DNA from 2 places in the Paracerasibacillus soli genome. Region 1 is predicted to be linked to the other one. Evidence: riboswitches for the same ligand, from Rfam matches in the RefSeq annotation. Region 1 holds a riboswitch; the other holds the start of a gene.

Region 1 (7,461 bases):
TATTTATTTCTGCTTATATATTTGGACAAATATTCAACATTAAACACTTTGAGTATCTCATCCCGATTTTTGCCTATATTATTATATTTATTGGTTTAATTCCAGATTATCCTACACTTACGTTGTACCACATCCGCGATAAACTGATGATTTATATGACTCCTTTTGTTTATATTTTTCCATTTCTATTATGGACAGCAGCAAAATTAAAGGAGAAGAAGAACCATGATATACAACCAAAATCTTAACAAAATATTGTCCCTACTTTTACTTTGCCTATTATTATCTAGTTGTGCAGATCGAACAGAGGTTGAAACAAGTGCCTATATTTTAGCTGTTGGTTTAGATAAATCACCTAATGATAATAGTGATAACATCCAAGTCACCTATCTTATCGCAAACCCAGAGTATGGTACCGAACAGCAAGGCGGCGGTGCTCCTCCCAATGCCGCACCTGCCGAAATTATTTCCTTTGAAGCAAGCGATATTATTTCTGCCGAAAATATAGCAAATGCCGTCATAGCTAAAGATGTTACTTACAATATATTACGTGCATTTGTTGTATCAGAGGAATTTGCCAAAACAGATAACTTTATGCGTTGGATGTACGATATTACAAAAGGTATCGCATTAAGAAGAGATATAAACTTTTTGGTTACAAAAGAAGATCCATTAACATTTTTCGAAAAAAACCAACCAGTACTGGAATCAAGAATGCATAAATACTTTAAATTTGTTTTTGAGCAAGACACAAAAACAGGCCAAATTCCTAATTCAGTTGTAAATGATTTATTTAGAATTACTGCAGCCGACGGAGATTTATTTTTAGCGATTTATGCAACAGCCGAACAATCAGATCAGCCACTTTCAAATCCTGCCAATTATAAAGCTGGTGAATTCCCTTATGAAGGAAGAACAAACTTCATTAATTATGGAGGTTCCGCTGTTTTTAAGAAAGGTAAAATGATTGGTACGCTTACAACAGAAGAAACAAAACTCTCCATCCTATTAAAAAGAACATTAAGCGCGGAGGATATGTTGTTTATATTAGAAGATCCATTTAACGACGCATATGAAATGACAATAAAAGTGGAACAACGTGAGAAGGCGGATGTCCAAGTTGATATTAAGAATGATACGATTACAGTTGATCTTCCACTAGCAGTCGATGTACTAACGAACCACAGTATGGTAGATTTTGCGGATAGTACGACAAGACAACATGAACTTAAAGAATCCATTAGAAGCCAATTACATAATAAAATAGAAAAATTGATAAAGAAGACGAAAGAAGAATTAAAAGGTAATCCATTTGCTTGGTCACTTGCCGCTCGAAAACAGTTTTTAACTATACCAAAATATAAAGCTTATAATTGGATGGAAAAATACCCCGATATGGATGTAAAAGTTTCCGTTGATATAAGGGTAGAAAATGTAGGACGTCAGGTAGAGCTACCAAAAATGAAGGAGTAAGAGATAAATATGAAGATATTTATTTGGATTAGTATGATTCTCATGTTTTTCTATGCGGTACACTTTACAACTGAGCTATGGAAAAGCAAAAGCAAAGTCGGCGCAATTGTCGTAGGTATATTAGCATTAACGATTATCACTACGCCTTTTCTTTCCGTATTAAAGTAAAAAACCAATGAGGTTGAGAAAAAACAAAAAGGATCTGCCTCCCCTCAGGGCGGATCCTTTTGTGCCGGCCTCATCATACTTATTTTAGCGAATTAAAAACTTAGTCCAATCTTACCGAATTGTTTATTTACTTCTAACTTATGAAACGCTTCTTGCGCCCGCTCCAATGGGAAAAACTCATCGATTACAGGATGTATTTGATGTGTTTCAACATGTTTTGTCATATTGCGAAATTCCTCACGACTTCCCATTGTCGATCCTAATAATGTATATTGCCCATAGAAGAACTCTCGTAAATCAAACGTTATCGTATCTTCTGTTGTCGCACCAAAGACAACAATTCTACCACCCGGTTTTAATACTTTTAATGAACGATGAAACGTAGCACGTCCTACGCTTTCAATTACTAAATCTATCGTATAATTTGCCAATTCCTTCTCCCAATCTGCGTTTGTATCAACCGCTACATCTGCACCAAGTTTTTTAGCTGCAGCTAACTTCTCCTTGCTTCGAGATGAAACGATAACAGTAGCTCCAAGGTTTTTAGCAAACTGAATTAAATAAGTGGCAACCCCACTTCCCGCTCCGGGAATAAACACCGTTTCTCCTGCTTTAATCTGGCCTCTTGTGACGAGAGCGCGGTAGCCTGTTAATCCAGCTAAACCTAAAACCCCTGCCTCTTCCCACGTTAGAAAGGAAGGTTTTTTCTCTACTTGATGAGCATCAATAACTATTTTTTCAGCGAAAGTGCCATTATCGGGCATTCCCAAAATATCAAATTCCTTTGGTGGTGCTACACTTTCCTTAAACCAACGCAAACTCGGATTAATGATGACTGCATCTCCTTCTTTTACATTCGTTACTCCTTCTCCAACCGATGCAATGATGCCTGCTCCATCTGACCCTAAAATTAATGCCCCAACTTCATTACCGCGTCGATTTGGTATGTATAAATCACGTCGATTTAAGCCAGCCGCGCGTATTGCTACAACTACTTCTCCTTTTTCTGCAACTGGTTCTGGCATATCTTTTATAAGTAATTTTCCATATTCATGAACATAAGCTTTCATCATCATCCCTCCACTTATTTTCTTCATCACCACTATTTTTCCATAGTTCTGATAACAACAGCAAATAATATGACTTCTTTTCTATGTGTATTACAGTTAGTTTCATGCAGTATGTATAATTTAAGCGAATCAGTATGAAAACAGAAAATCAGCATGTCATTTCATTTACGAAAGTCCATGCTGATAGTTATAGAAGGATGCTTCCCTTTTTGATACTTGACTTTTATAAAAAGAATACGGCTGCTACTGTGGCAACTACTAAACCGATGATAACTGGTAAAAAGTTCTTTCTTACTAAATCTAACACAGAAACTCCACAAAAACCTGCAATCGCAATAAGCGAGGACCAAGCTACAAGTGTTCCCCCACCTGTCCAAATTGCACCCATTTGCCCAATAGCAGCTAGTGTCTCTGAGTCAATTGCATTTGTCTCTAATGTTGCTGCTAGTGCACCTGTTAACGGTAAGCCAGAAAAACCTGATCCATCTAATCCAGTAATAATCCCGATAATCAGTACACTTAATGCAGCTAATAACGCACTATTAGGTAAATAGTTTTGCGTTGCTTCTACTAATTCAAATAAAAATGCCGGTCCTTCTTCAATTCCTAAAATGTTACCAGAAAAATCGGGGCTTCCCAGAAAGAAAAATCCTGCGATTGGAATAACTGGTCCCATCGCTTTAAATGCAAATACAAATCCATCCGTAATATGATTACTAATATAATCCAAAGCCTTTTGTTTTCCATAAGCAATCGTTGATAAAAGAAGTAAGATGACAGCCACCCCACCTACAAACGCTGCACCATCTCCTCCCTCTAAGCCGCTCATGCGCCCTGAACCTAATTTTGTATACAACATATATATAACAACACATAAAAGAGATAGCGGAACAATTATCGCAAAGATTCGACTCCATAATGTTACGTAGGACGTATTTGCTTCATTCTTGGTACGTGAGGATGATTGCAATGATTGTAAATCAGTCTCATTTTTTGGATCATTCGGTTTTCGTATTGACTTACGATAAAATAAATAAGCTAATAATAGTGCTACTCCACCTGAAATAAGCGAGAGCACAAGGCCTTTATCGGCAACTGCGCCTATATCAGTTCCAGCAGATTTTGCTGATAAACTAGGAGCTACTTGCACAATGTAGTCAGAAGAAAGTGCCATACCCTGCCCTGCAATCGCAATCGCGACAGCAGCAGTCATTGCCGGTAAACCAGAGCGAACTGCAGCTGGTACTAACAGAGCACAAATAAGCGGAACAGCTGGTGTTGGCCAAAAGAATAGAGATATGACATACGTCACAACGACCAAAACAAAGAAGGAAATGTGACCATTAACCATCCACTTTTGAATTGGTTGAATCATCCGTTCATCTGCGCGTAAATCTCGCAAAGAATGGAGCAAGGCCAACATAAACGTGATAATTAAAAAGATATTAAATAACTCTTGTGCAGCCACTAGATTAGCATTGAAAATTGCTGTAAAACCATCAATAACATTTCCTTTATATACCCACGCAATAATAAATGTACCTAAAAGCGTCGGTAATACAACACCTTTACGAAAAATCATCGTAACGATAATCGCCAATGTAAACAATCCGTATAACAAGTGCGTTAAAGTTAAATCCACATGACCCCATCCTTCCAGCATGGACTGTGCTATAACCTATGCACCGCATATGAACATAGTGAAGGATAGACAATTATATTTTTATAATTATTTCATTCAAAAATCCGATCATAATGATGAAAAAAGGGATAACCCATTTTCTTAGGATTATCCCTTACTTGTGAGCGGAGCATGTTTGTTACACTGCCTTTTTAAGTAATGCTTTTGGTTGCTGATTAAATAACAAAAATGTACCTAATACACAAATAATTGTGGACGGTAACATGTATGAAATATTATACATAAATGACCATGCCCAGTAATTCCAACCATCTGGAGTTGATTCCGCCCAAAAAATAACACCTGCAAATAAGTGACATAAGAAACGTAAGACAGATCCTAATATGATACCTGCCGTTATATAAGATAAGTATGTTTTTATTTGTCTATCTTTTACTGCCTCACTAATTTTGCGCGCAAAGATACCAGCAAATCCTAATACTGTAAAGGCGAGACCATATTCTATAAGAACTTGAAACGGGTTTAAAATATACCCACCAAAAAGTAACTTTAAACAGCCTAATAAAAATCCAGCTAACAGACCACCCTTTAATCCCCATCTAAAAGCGATAAGAAAAATCGGTATCATCACGAGTGATATAGAACCGCCATTCCCCCAGATTTTAAATTTTAAGAACGGTACATTGTCTAGAATAAATGCTAAAGCTGTAAACAAAGCAACTTCTATTAAAAATAATGTGCGCTGTCTATCCACGTCAAACTTCCTCCCCCTCATAGTGTTGTTAAAACAACGCAAAAAAAGCAATGCCAAGGGGAAGCTTCCTGATGGGAAAAATTCCGCTCACAACATTGCTTATGAACCATCAAAAAAGCCACCATCCCTACGCTAGTTCTAACTAACAGGTTCAAAGGGTCTGAACTTCACGTTCACTCTCAGCCGATAGGCTCCCCCTGAGGCTCTACTATTCGCTTTTTTTGTCACTATTAATCATATCGTACCTTTTATCTTTATGCAAGGTTCATTGACGACTTAGGTATGCTTCTACCCCAAGCATGCATAAATCAATTGCTTGCTCCCGAAACTCAACTTTACTTAAATCAACGATAATAGATTTCATGTTATTATTGAGCTTTCAACATTTGGACCATTTTATCCTCGTATTGCCGTTTCTTCTTCTTATTGTTAACTCGTTCAAAGTATGTAATAACATCTGCCAATGCTTCTTCGAGTAGTTGCTGATTATTACCTTGTTTAAAGTATGTTATCGCCTTTTCATAGTATTCTGTGGCGACTAGATGATTTGGTTTATTTTGTTTTTCAAAACAGTATGCAAACTGCATATATATCATCCCTAATTTAGTAGATGGGCGTAGAACTTGCTGTTCATATAGACGTGTTGCCTGATCATAGAACGGTATCGCCAACTCATAGTTTTCATCATAAAAATGATAATAACCAATGTCTGTTAAAACCTCAGCAAATAAGACTGTGTTACGATTGTTTCCTTCACTCAATATTGTTAAAGCTTCTTTTAACAAGTTGTAAACAAGCTGTTTATTTTCTTCCAATGTGTATAATTTCGCAAGACTAATCGTACTATGAAGCAACACATTATGTTCTTTCTTTTGTTCAGCAATTGCACGAGCTTTAGTCAAATAAGCAATTGCCTCTTCTACTTCGTTAACTTTCGCATAATTTTGGCCAATCTTGAAGTGCAAAATGAGTTGATATTTATCTTCGGCAAGATTATCAAAATGTTTTAAGGCCTTTTTGTAATATTTATTCGCCCTAATAAATTTATCCAAATTCTCCTCTGCTTCCCCAAGAATCATATAACAACGTGCAAGTTTTATTTCATTTGCTCCTTCTCTTTCACACATCATGACGACTTTCGACATAATTCGTCGACATAATTTATGATCGCTTAAAAAAGCGATTTGGCCTAATATAATCAGTTCATCGCTTGTAGCATTGGTCCTTTGTTCATATTGCTTTTGAATTATTTCTTTAGAGGAAATATATTCTTTCATCTCTGCATAAGAAATTGCTTCCATATAGCAGAGTAAATGTTCTACATCTAATCCAACTTTATTTTGTTTTCTAAAATCCCCTATTTTGGCAACAACATTCGGGTAATGCCCTCGTTTAAATTCCTCTCGTAGGATAGATAATCCTTCAAAATTATGCTTTTCCAATACCTTAGTTAGCGCTTTATCTATATTTATAATTTCTAGCATGAAACTCCCTCCATTCTATTCACCATTGTTACTATATTTAGCTAGTTTTAAACGAGGGACTAAATTTATTTGATTTTCATATTTTCCGATGAATAAATATCCACCGTCATTCTGCCATTTTTTGCTGAGGCACGAATTAATAAAGCTTGGTTATATTCATTTTTAAAAACAAAGTCTGGTCCCCACCAACTTACTGTCGCATCTTTACCAGGTGGAACGTATGGAACCTCTCGACTATGAGAGTACCGTTCGATCATTTGGATACCTTTCAAATTAACAGCATTAAATAATGTCGATGAAACTTGGCAAATACCTCCACCGATATCTTCTGCTAATTCACCTTTAACGATTACTGGGGCACGTTTATATCCTTTTTCTTCCGTTCGTTGTCCAACGACTTTATTAAACGAAAATGATTCACCAGGAAATAGAACATAGCTGTCAATTGCTGCTGTTGCAATTTTTATATTTTGTGAACGTTCTTTATTTGTTTCTTGGTACATAGTTGTATAGGTATGTATTTTATTTTTGCTAATACTTTCAAGTAATTCATCATCTACCCGTGGGGCTACTTCCCTTTTAGGAATGTGTAGAAATTCTTCTTGCCGTAGATAAAATTGACTATAAAAATCATCAATAAATTGATTACGATCTAACTTTTTACCCGTTTTTGCTGATATCATCTTGTTGTCTTGATCGAACCTTGCGTTCTTTGGTTGTTTATATACTTGTTCTTCTAGTCGGTCCATAAGCAAATTTACTTTATGTAAATCCAAAAACAAATCTGTAGGAAATGGCATTGTAAAATGGTCTAACAAAACTGTTTCACTAATGTTATCATCTTTAATAATAAGTTGTTCCGCACTAATT
Region 2 (7,461 bases), on a different contig from region 1:
CAGCCGAAAAGGTAGGGGATGACACAGCTTTTGCAAAAATTATTGAACTTGTGGAAGAGGCTCAAGAAGCAAAGGCAAAGACGCAAAAGTTCCTAGAGCGATTTGCGAACGTATATACACCTGGAATTCTTGTCTTGTCTGTTATCGTCTTTCTAATTACACGTGACATTGAAATGACTTTAACCTTTCTTGTAATCGCTTGCCCTGGTGCACTAGTTATTTCCGCTCCAGTTTCGTTAGTAGCTGGAATAGGTAACGGTGCGCGAAATGGTGCACTCATTAAAGGTGGAGAAGTAATGGAGAATTTAGCAAAGATTGACGTGCTTGTCTTTGATAAAACAGGGACTTTAACAAAAGGAAAGCCAGAAGTAACTAACATAAAAGCAATTGGCATAGATGAACAAGCTTTACTAAAGTTAGCTGCAGAAGCCGAGCTAGTTTCTGAACATCATTTAGGAAGAACGATAGTAAAGGCAGCAAAACAATATGGCATCGTGTTAACAAATGAGCCAAAAGATTCGCATGTAGAAAAAGGACATGGGCTTTTTGCGACAGTAAATCAAAAGCAAGTCTTAATTGGAAATAGAAAGTTAATGACTGCCCATCAAGTAACGATTACAGAGAAAATCGAAGCATATGCTGTAGGGGAAGAACAAGGTGGTAGTACAGCTGTATTTGTTAGTGTAGATGGGGAGTTGGTAGGTGTTATTTCTATCGCAGACAAAATTCGCGAAGAAGCAACACAAACAATACGTATGTTGAAACGGTTAGGTGTGAAACAAACCGTTATGTTAACAGGAGATAATAAATATACAGCTAAAAAAGTAGCAACACAACTAGGTATGGACCAAGTTTTTGCTGAAATGTTACCAGAAGACAAAGTGAATCATATTAAAAGATTAAAAAATGAAGGGTTCCGTGTCGCAATGATTGGAGACGGTATTAACGATGCGCCAGCAATTGCGCTTGCTGATGTGGGGATTGCAATGGGAGCAGCAGGTACAGATGCAGCAATGGAAACTGCAGATGTTGTGTTAATGGGAGATAAAATACAAAAAATTCCATATGCATACACATTAGCAAGGGCAACTGTGAACAATATGAAACAAAATATGTTCTTTGCAGTTGGCACTGTCGCTTTTTTACTTGCAGGTGTACTTCTTGGAAAAGTATTTCTCGCTTCAGGAATGCTCATTCATGAGGCAAGTGTCTTACTGGTTATTTTAAATGCAATACGGTTGGTTCGTTATAAGCAAACCAATCATACATCTAATCAAAACATATCTCCAAAAGATACCGACATTATTTTATCTTAATCAAAATGTTTGCTGAAAAACATGGGATGTACTCCCATGTTTTTTTTGATGCCTTTAAAATGAAAATATAATGGTCAGAAAAAGCCCGATTTATTGATAAGGAATAAGGATTTGGTATAAATATATAGTCATTATTCTCGTTTACAAAAAAAGTTTGGTGATATAATAAAGAAGACACCAATTTAAAAATAGAAAAGAAGGTACAACATGACTGGTTTATTTATTATTTTAATACTCGTTTTATTTCTTCCGTTTACAGTGAAGAAAGTTGAACATAACTTAGAAGTATTTCTATTTATTATGGGAATTCTAGCTGCCTGGGTAGGTGGCGTATTTAATAGTGACTTACTTTTAAAATCATTAGAAGATCCAATTAATATTACACTTGCCGTACTTATTGCAGGATTACTATTTAAATGGTTCCAATCTCCTTTAGAAAAAGGGATTCAACTTGCAAGTGATAAAACGCCGTTTCCACTTTTTGTTGCATTAATTGTTGTTGTCTTAGGACTTTTGTCAAGCGTTATAACAGCGATTATTGCAGCACTTGTACTCGTATTAATTGTAAGTGTTCTAAAGTTAGACCGTCAGTCAGAAATAAGACTTGTCGTGTTAGCTTGTTTTTCAATAGGTTTGGGGGCTGCCTTAACGCCAATTGGAGAACCACTTTCCACGATTACAACAAGTAAATTAAATGAGCACTTTTTCTATTTAATGGATTTAATTGGTCCTTATGTCATAGTAGGAATTATTGGTTTGGGAATTTTAACAGCGCTTTGGATTAAGCCGGTTCAAGCTAAAAATTCCTTAGCTGGAGATAAGCAGACAGAAACGTATGGGGAAATTTTGATACGTAGTGTGAAAATCTATTTATTTGTGATGGGTCTCACGTTACTAGGAGCTGGTTTTGAACCGTTAATTAATCGATTTTTAATTGGTCTAAATCCGTTTATTTTGTATTGGGTGAATATGCTATCGGCGATACTTGATAATGCAACATTAGCTTCAGCAGAAATTAGTCCGGAGATGACTGCTGGGACGATAAAGGCAATCTTACTTGGGCTACTAATTAGTGGTGGAATGCTCATACCTGGTAATATTCCAAATATCATTTCTGCGGGAAAGTTAAATATTACGAGTAAAGAGTGGGCACGTTACGGCTTACCAATTGGACTAGTTGTTATGGCAATATATTTTGTTGTGTTGTTAATTTTTTAAAAACAGTTGAAATGCTTTACTTTACAAATAAAATTGTCATGCTATGATGAGAGTAGAAAGCTGCATAGAAATGAAAAGCACTAGGGGAGCTGTTTATCGGCTGAGAGGAACTTATTGTTCTGACCCTTTGCACCCGATCTAGATAATACTAGCGTGGGGAAGTGTAGTCGGTGTGTTCGGCATACTCAATTTTTTAATGTGTATGGTATTCATGAATATTGAAGACTGCATTCCCCTGGGATGCAGTCTTTTTGCATCCAAATTATCCTGAAATATGCAGTTTGAAAACAAGGGAGGATATGGAGATGGCAAATCAAGTTTGTGGTAATACGCAGATAGTGGGAGCAAGTTTTTCACTGTACCCAATGTGTGACCGTTTTGTGGATATCATTTTAGAGACGTTGGAGAAAGTAGACACTTCAAAGGTTTGGGTAAAAACGGACGATGTGACAACGACTGTGAGAGGAAAAGCTGTCCATGTATTTGATGTAACAAGGGCAGTATTTTTACAAGCTGCACAAACGGGGGAACATGTCGCATTTCAAGCTACATATTCTGTTGGTTGTCCGGGGGATTCAGCTGGAGATGTCTATTTAATTGAAGATGACAATCCGGTAAATGTGCAGAACACAGGGTCTATTAAGCAATATATTGCCGCAAAGTTTTCACTTTATCCACTTGGTGGTGGTCAGTATATGGATGTTATTTATGAACAAATTGAAGCAATGAAAGACTTTGTTTCTGTTTCCCCAGCCCATTATGCGACAAGATTAACAGGTGACGCACAGAATGTTTTCAGTGGTTTAGAAAAGGTCTTTAACGCGACAAAAAATGCGGGTTCAACACATACAGTGATGACGGTAACCATTTCTGCTAACAGTCCTTCACATCAGGATGTTGATATACATGCGTAATTGGCGCTTTAAAGAAATTGTTGTGATGGCTGCGCTGTCAGTTGTCTTTGGTGTTGTATATCTGGCGTTTTTACCTTTAGGAAAATTACTAGTTGGTTTGATGGGACCAATTGGATATGATTTCATTTTTGGAATTTGGTTTATCGTTTCAATTATTGCGGCCTATATCATTCGTAAACCAGGGGCAGCATTTTTATCAGAAACAATTGCAGCGATGGTGGAAGTGCTTATCGGAAATGCAACAGGGCCGATGTTGATCATTACAGGTATGGTACAAGGAATTGGAGCAGAAGCAGTTTTTGCAGCTACAAGATGGAAAAATTATGCGACATGGGTACTAATGGCTGCTGGAGTTGGATCATCCGTAACAAGTTTCACATATGGTTATTTCATGAGTGGATATAGTGCACTTTCAACTCATTATGTCATCGCAATGTTCGTTACTCGGGTCATTAGTGGTGCGCTTATTGCTGGACTTTTAGGGAAAGCGTTAAGTGATGGATTAGCTAGAACAGGTGTATTAGCTAACTTCGCCATAGGGAAAGAAAAGCGAAAGGGTCGTGTAGCATGAAAAATAAGCCATTCGTTTATGTTGAGAATCTCTCATTACGCTTTGATCATACAAATGAAATAGAAACATTATCCAATATTAGTTTTGCCATGCAAGAAGGGGAAAGTCTTCTCCTTCTTGGCCCAAGTGGCAGTGGTAAAAGTACGTTAACATTTTGTTTAAATGGCCTATATCCGCGAGAGTTAGATGGAGAAATGACTGGGGATATTGTCATTGCAGGAAAAAGAACAAACGATTATCAACCAGGTGAACTAAGTCAGTTTGTCGGTGTTGTTTTCCAAGACCCTGAAACACAATTCTGTATGTTAACTGTAGAGGATGAAATTGCATTTGGCTTGGAAAATATGTGTACGCCATATGAAAAAATGTCAGCAAAGATTGATGAAGTATTAGCGCTTGTAGGTTTATCGAAATATAAAACTGCTACCATTGCGCGACTATCAGGAGGGCAAAAACAAAAGCTTGCACTTGCATGCATTTTGGCACTTGAACCAAAACTACTAATTTTAGACGAACCGACGGCGAATTTGGATCCAGTTTCGGCCAAAGAAGTGATGAAAACAATAAAGAAATTAAAAGAAAAAGTAAATTGTTCACTCATTATAATCGAACATCAATTAGATGGTTGGACAGATGTAGCTGAACGTTGTATTTTATTAAATCAAAAAGGGAATATCTTTTTTGATGGATCATTACGTGATGCGATTGCCCACGAATATCCAAAATTAATAGAGGAAGGTATTTGGCTACCAAAAGTTGCACAATATGTACTTCATCATATGGAGCATGTACCTGCTACTGTTCCATTAACACTTGCTGAATTTGCAACACAAGTAAATTGTTTTGGGAAAATAGAATGGAAGAAACCCACTTCGATGCAACAAAATGTTACTGTTCCATTCATCAAACTGGAAAATGTCTCATGGACAGTAAATAGGCAACGCATATTGTCGCGTATTTCTTTTACACTATACAAAGATGAGTTTGTTGCGATTGTTGGTGCGAACGGGAGTGGGAAAACCTCACTTTCACGTATCATTGCGGGGATTCAAAAGCCAACTGACGGAAATATTTACATAAAAGAAAAAGCATTAAAAGTATGGCAGGAGGGAGATTTACGGAAAGAATTAGGTTATGTTTTTCAAAATCCAGAACATCAATTTATTGCAAATACAGTGTTCGATGAGGTTGCCTTTACCTTGCGAACAAAAGGAATGAAGGCGGATGAAGTGAAAGAAAAAGTTCGCCACGTCCTAGCAGTATGTGGTATTAGCCATTTGGAGAATGAACATCCGTATACGTTAAGTCAAGGTCAAAAACGGAGACTGAGTGTGGCAACGATGGTTGTTGATAATCAGACGATGTTACTACTTGATGAACCGACATTTGGACAGGATGCCAGTTCAAATAAAAAGCTAATGGAGCTACTTGTGAATCGTTATGAAGCGGGAACAGCTATTACAATGATCACCCATGATATGGAATTAGTCCATCAATATGCAACGCGTGTCATTGTTATGCATAAGGGGGAAATTGTTGCAGATTGTACACCAATTGAATTATGGAACTACCCTAAAACACAATTGGACGTTTGGCAGTTAACAATACCTGTTCCCGAGAAAATGCAGCGCATATGGGAAAGGAATGTTGCATATGTTTCTTCACCATCTTAACCCAAGTGTAAAAGCTTTGACGATTGTAATATTGGTCGTACTTATCGCATTTATTTTTGACCCAGTAACACCTTTCTTATTTTTAATCAGCACGATAAGCATCACTTTTCTTGGGGGAAAAGTGAAGTGGAAAAGGTATATCTTATATTTCCTGCCTTTTACAATTTTTTCATTCGGGATGCTCTGGACGACAATCGTATTTGCAGAAGTGCCAAAAAATCCAAACGAGATCATAACAATCTTTGGACTGCAATATCCACGTGAATCCTTTTTAACTGCATTGGCCTTAGCCGTAAGGGTTTTAAGTGTCGCCGCGCTATCACTATTGTTTATCTTTACGACAAATGTAATTGATTTTATTTTAAGTTTGATCCAACAGTTTCGCTTGCCACCTAAGATTGCATACGGTGTACTTGCAGGATATCGTTTTTTACCTATGATGCGAGATGAACTCAAAACAATTCACGCTGCCCATCGTATTCGTGGTGTGAATCAAGCAAAGACATTAGCAGGTAAATGGCAGCAATATCGCCGTTTTGCTATTCCGCTATTAGCAAGTGCGATTCGTAAGGCCGAGCGTACTGCGATGGCAATGGAATCAAAAGGATTTACTGGAGGTAGAAAGAGAACGTTTTATCGTATTTTTTCCGTATCAAAAGCAGATTATATTTTTTTGGCCGTAATGATTGTCATGTTTTTAGTTGCTAGTGCTATTTCATGGCAGTTAGGATATTTGGAAATATTTAATTAAATTCGGTTTGATTATAATCAAATAGGGTTTCTCACCTTGAAAGGGAGAAACCCGTAGTATTCTTTTTATAAAATTAGCATGCCTGTCAGACCGCTAAAAATGCCAATTACTACAACCGAAACTGTCACGAATAACAGTACTTTTTTTGGAAATGACTTCGATACCATGATTAGCGACGGCAAACTGATGGCTGGTAATGTTAGCAATAATGCTGCTGCCGGACCAGTACCAATACCAATGGACAAGAATGTTTGAATGATTGGTATTTCAGCAGCGGTTGGAATAACAAAGAGCATACCACCTATAGCGAATAAAATAATAGCTAAAATTCCATTCGCCATTGTTCCACTTAATTGTGGGAAAAGCCAAACACGTGCAACACCAAGAATAAGAACAGACAGAATATAGGCAGGGACAATATATAGAATCATTGTGCCCAAGCTCTTCATCCATCTTGCAAAAAATCCACCCGTTTCCTCCTCATCCTGGATAATCCTTTCCATGTCAATTGGTTTTGTATCGCCAGCAAAACGATTGGCGAGGTAGCTAACTCCAAACGTTAAAATAAGTCCAAATATAAGGCGTATTAAGGTAAATTTCCAGGACAAAACAAATGTCATGAAAACAAGTGTAGCTGGATTAATTGCTGGATTCCCAATCCAAAATGCTAGCGCTGCGCCGACAGAGACATTCTTTTTTCGGAGCCCGACTGCCATCGGAGCGGCACAACAAGTACACATCATACCAGGGACAGAGGCAAGGCCACCAACGGCGGTGCTTCCAAATGAAGTCTTACCTAAAACCTTTAAAAGCCATTTCGTTGGCAATAAAACCTGAATTAATGATCCAAGAAGAATACCAAGTAATGCGGCTTTCCATACGGCTTGAAAATAGGTAACAGCGTATTCCCATGCAGTATGCCAAGAAGGTTTCCCACCTAATTGATCACCCAAAATCGAGTCTCCGATGGAATGGGTATTTGAAGCTGTAATCATTTTATGATAATATGGCCACCACT

What was found. A riboswitch is a leader RNA that binds a small molecule or an ion and turns the genes downstream of it on or off. The one in region 1 is predicted to bind thiamine pyrophosphate.
Region 2: it holds a riboswitch for thiamine pyrophosphate, as region 1 does, so the genes downstream of both, ACFFIS_RS16770 (YkoF family thiamine/hydroxymethylpyrimidine-binding protein) here and thiT (energy-coupled thiamine transporter ThiT) in region 1, are expected to answer to the same signal.

Annotation. Positions count from the first base shown of each region.
Region 1 is NZ_JBHLWL010000040.1:234,725-242,185, forward strand. Features, by position in the region: gene ACFFIS_RS12280 (GerAB/ArcD/ProY family transporter) at 1-248, shown strand, start outside; gene ACFFIS_RS12285 (Ger(x)C family spore germination C-terminal domain-containing protein) at 226-1,473, shown strand; gene ACFFIS_RS12290 (hypothetical protein) at 1,483-1,641, shown strand; gene ACFFIS_RS12295 (zinc-binding dehydrogenase) at 1,734-2,711, opposite strand; gene ACFFIS_RS12300 (hypothetical protein) at 2,935-4,353, opposite strand; gene thiT (energy-coupled thiamine transporter ThiT) at 4,532-5,107, opposite strand; TPP riboswitch at 5,215-5,315, opposite strand; gene ACFFIS_RS12310 (tetratricopeptide repeat protein) at 5,476-6,591, opposite strand; gene ACFFIS_RS12315 (VanW family protein) at 6,657-7,461, opposite strand, start outside.
Region 2 is NZ_JBHLWL010000065.1:120,272-127,732, reverse strand. Features, by position in the region: gene ACFFIS_RS16780 (heavy metal translocating P-type ATPase) at 1-1,316, shown strand, start outside; gene ACFFIS_RS16775 (DUF1646 family protein) at 1,524-2,534, shown strand; TPP riboswitch at 2,607-2,711, shown strand; gene ACFFIS_RS16770 (YkoF family thiamine/hydroxymethylpyrimidine-binding protein) at 2,840-3,448, shown strand; gene ACFFIS_RS16765 (ECF transporter S component) at 3,441-4,019, shown strand; gene ACFFIS_RS16760 (ABC transporter ATP-binding protein) at 4,016-5,692, shown strand; gene ACFFIS_RS16755 (energy-coupling factor transporter transmembrane component T family protein) at 5,673-6,443, shown strand; gene ACFFIS_RS16750 (permease) at 6,509-7,461, opposite strand, start outside.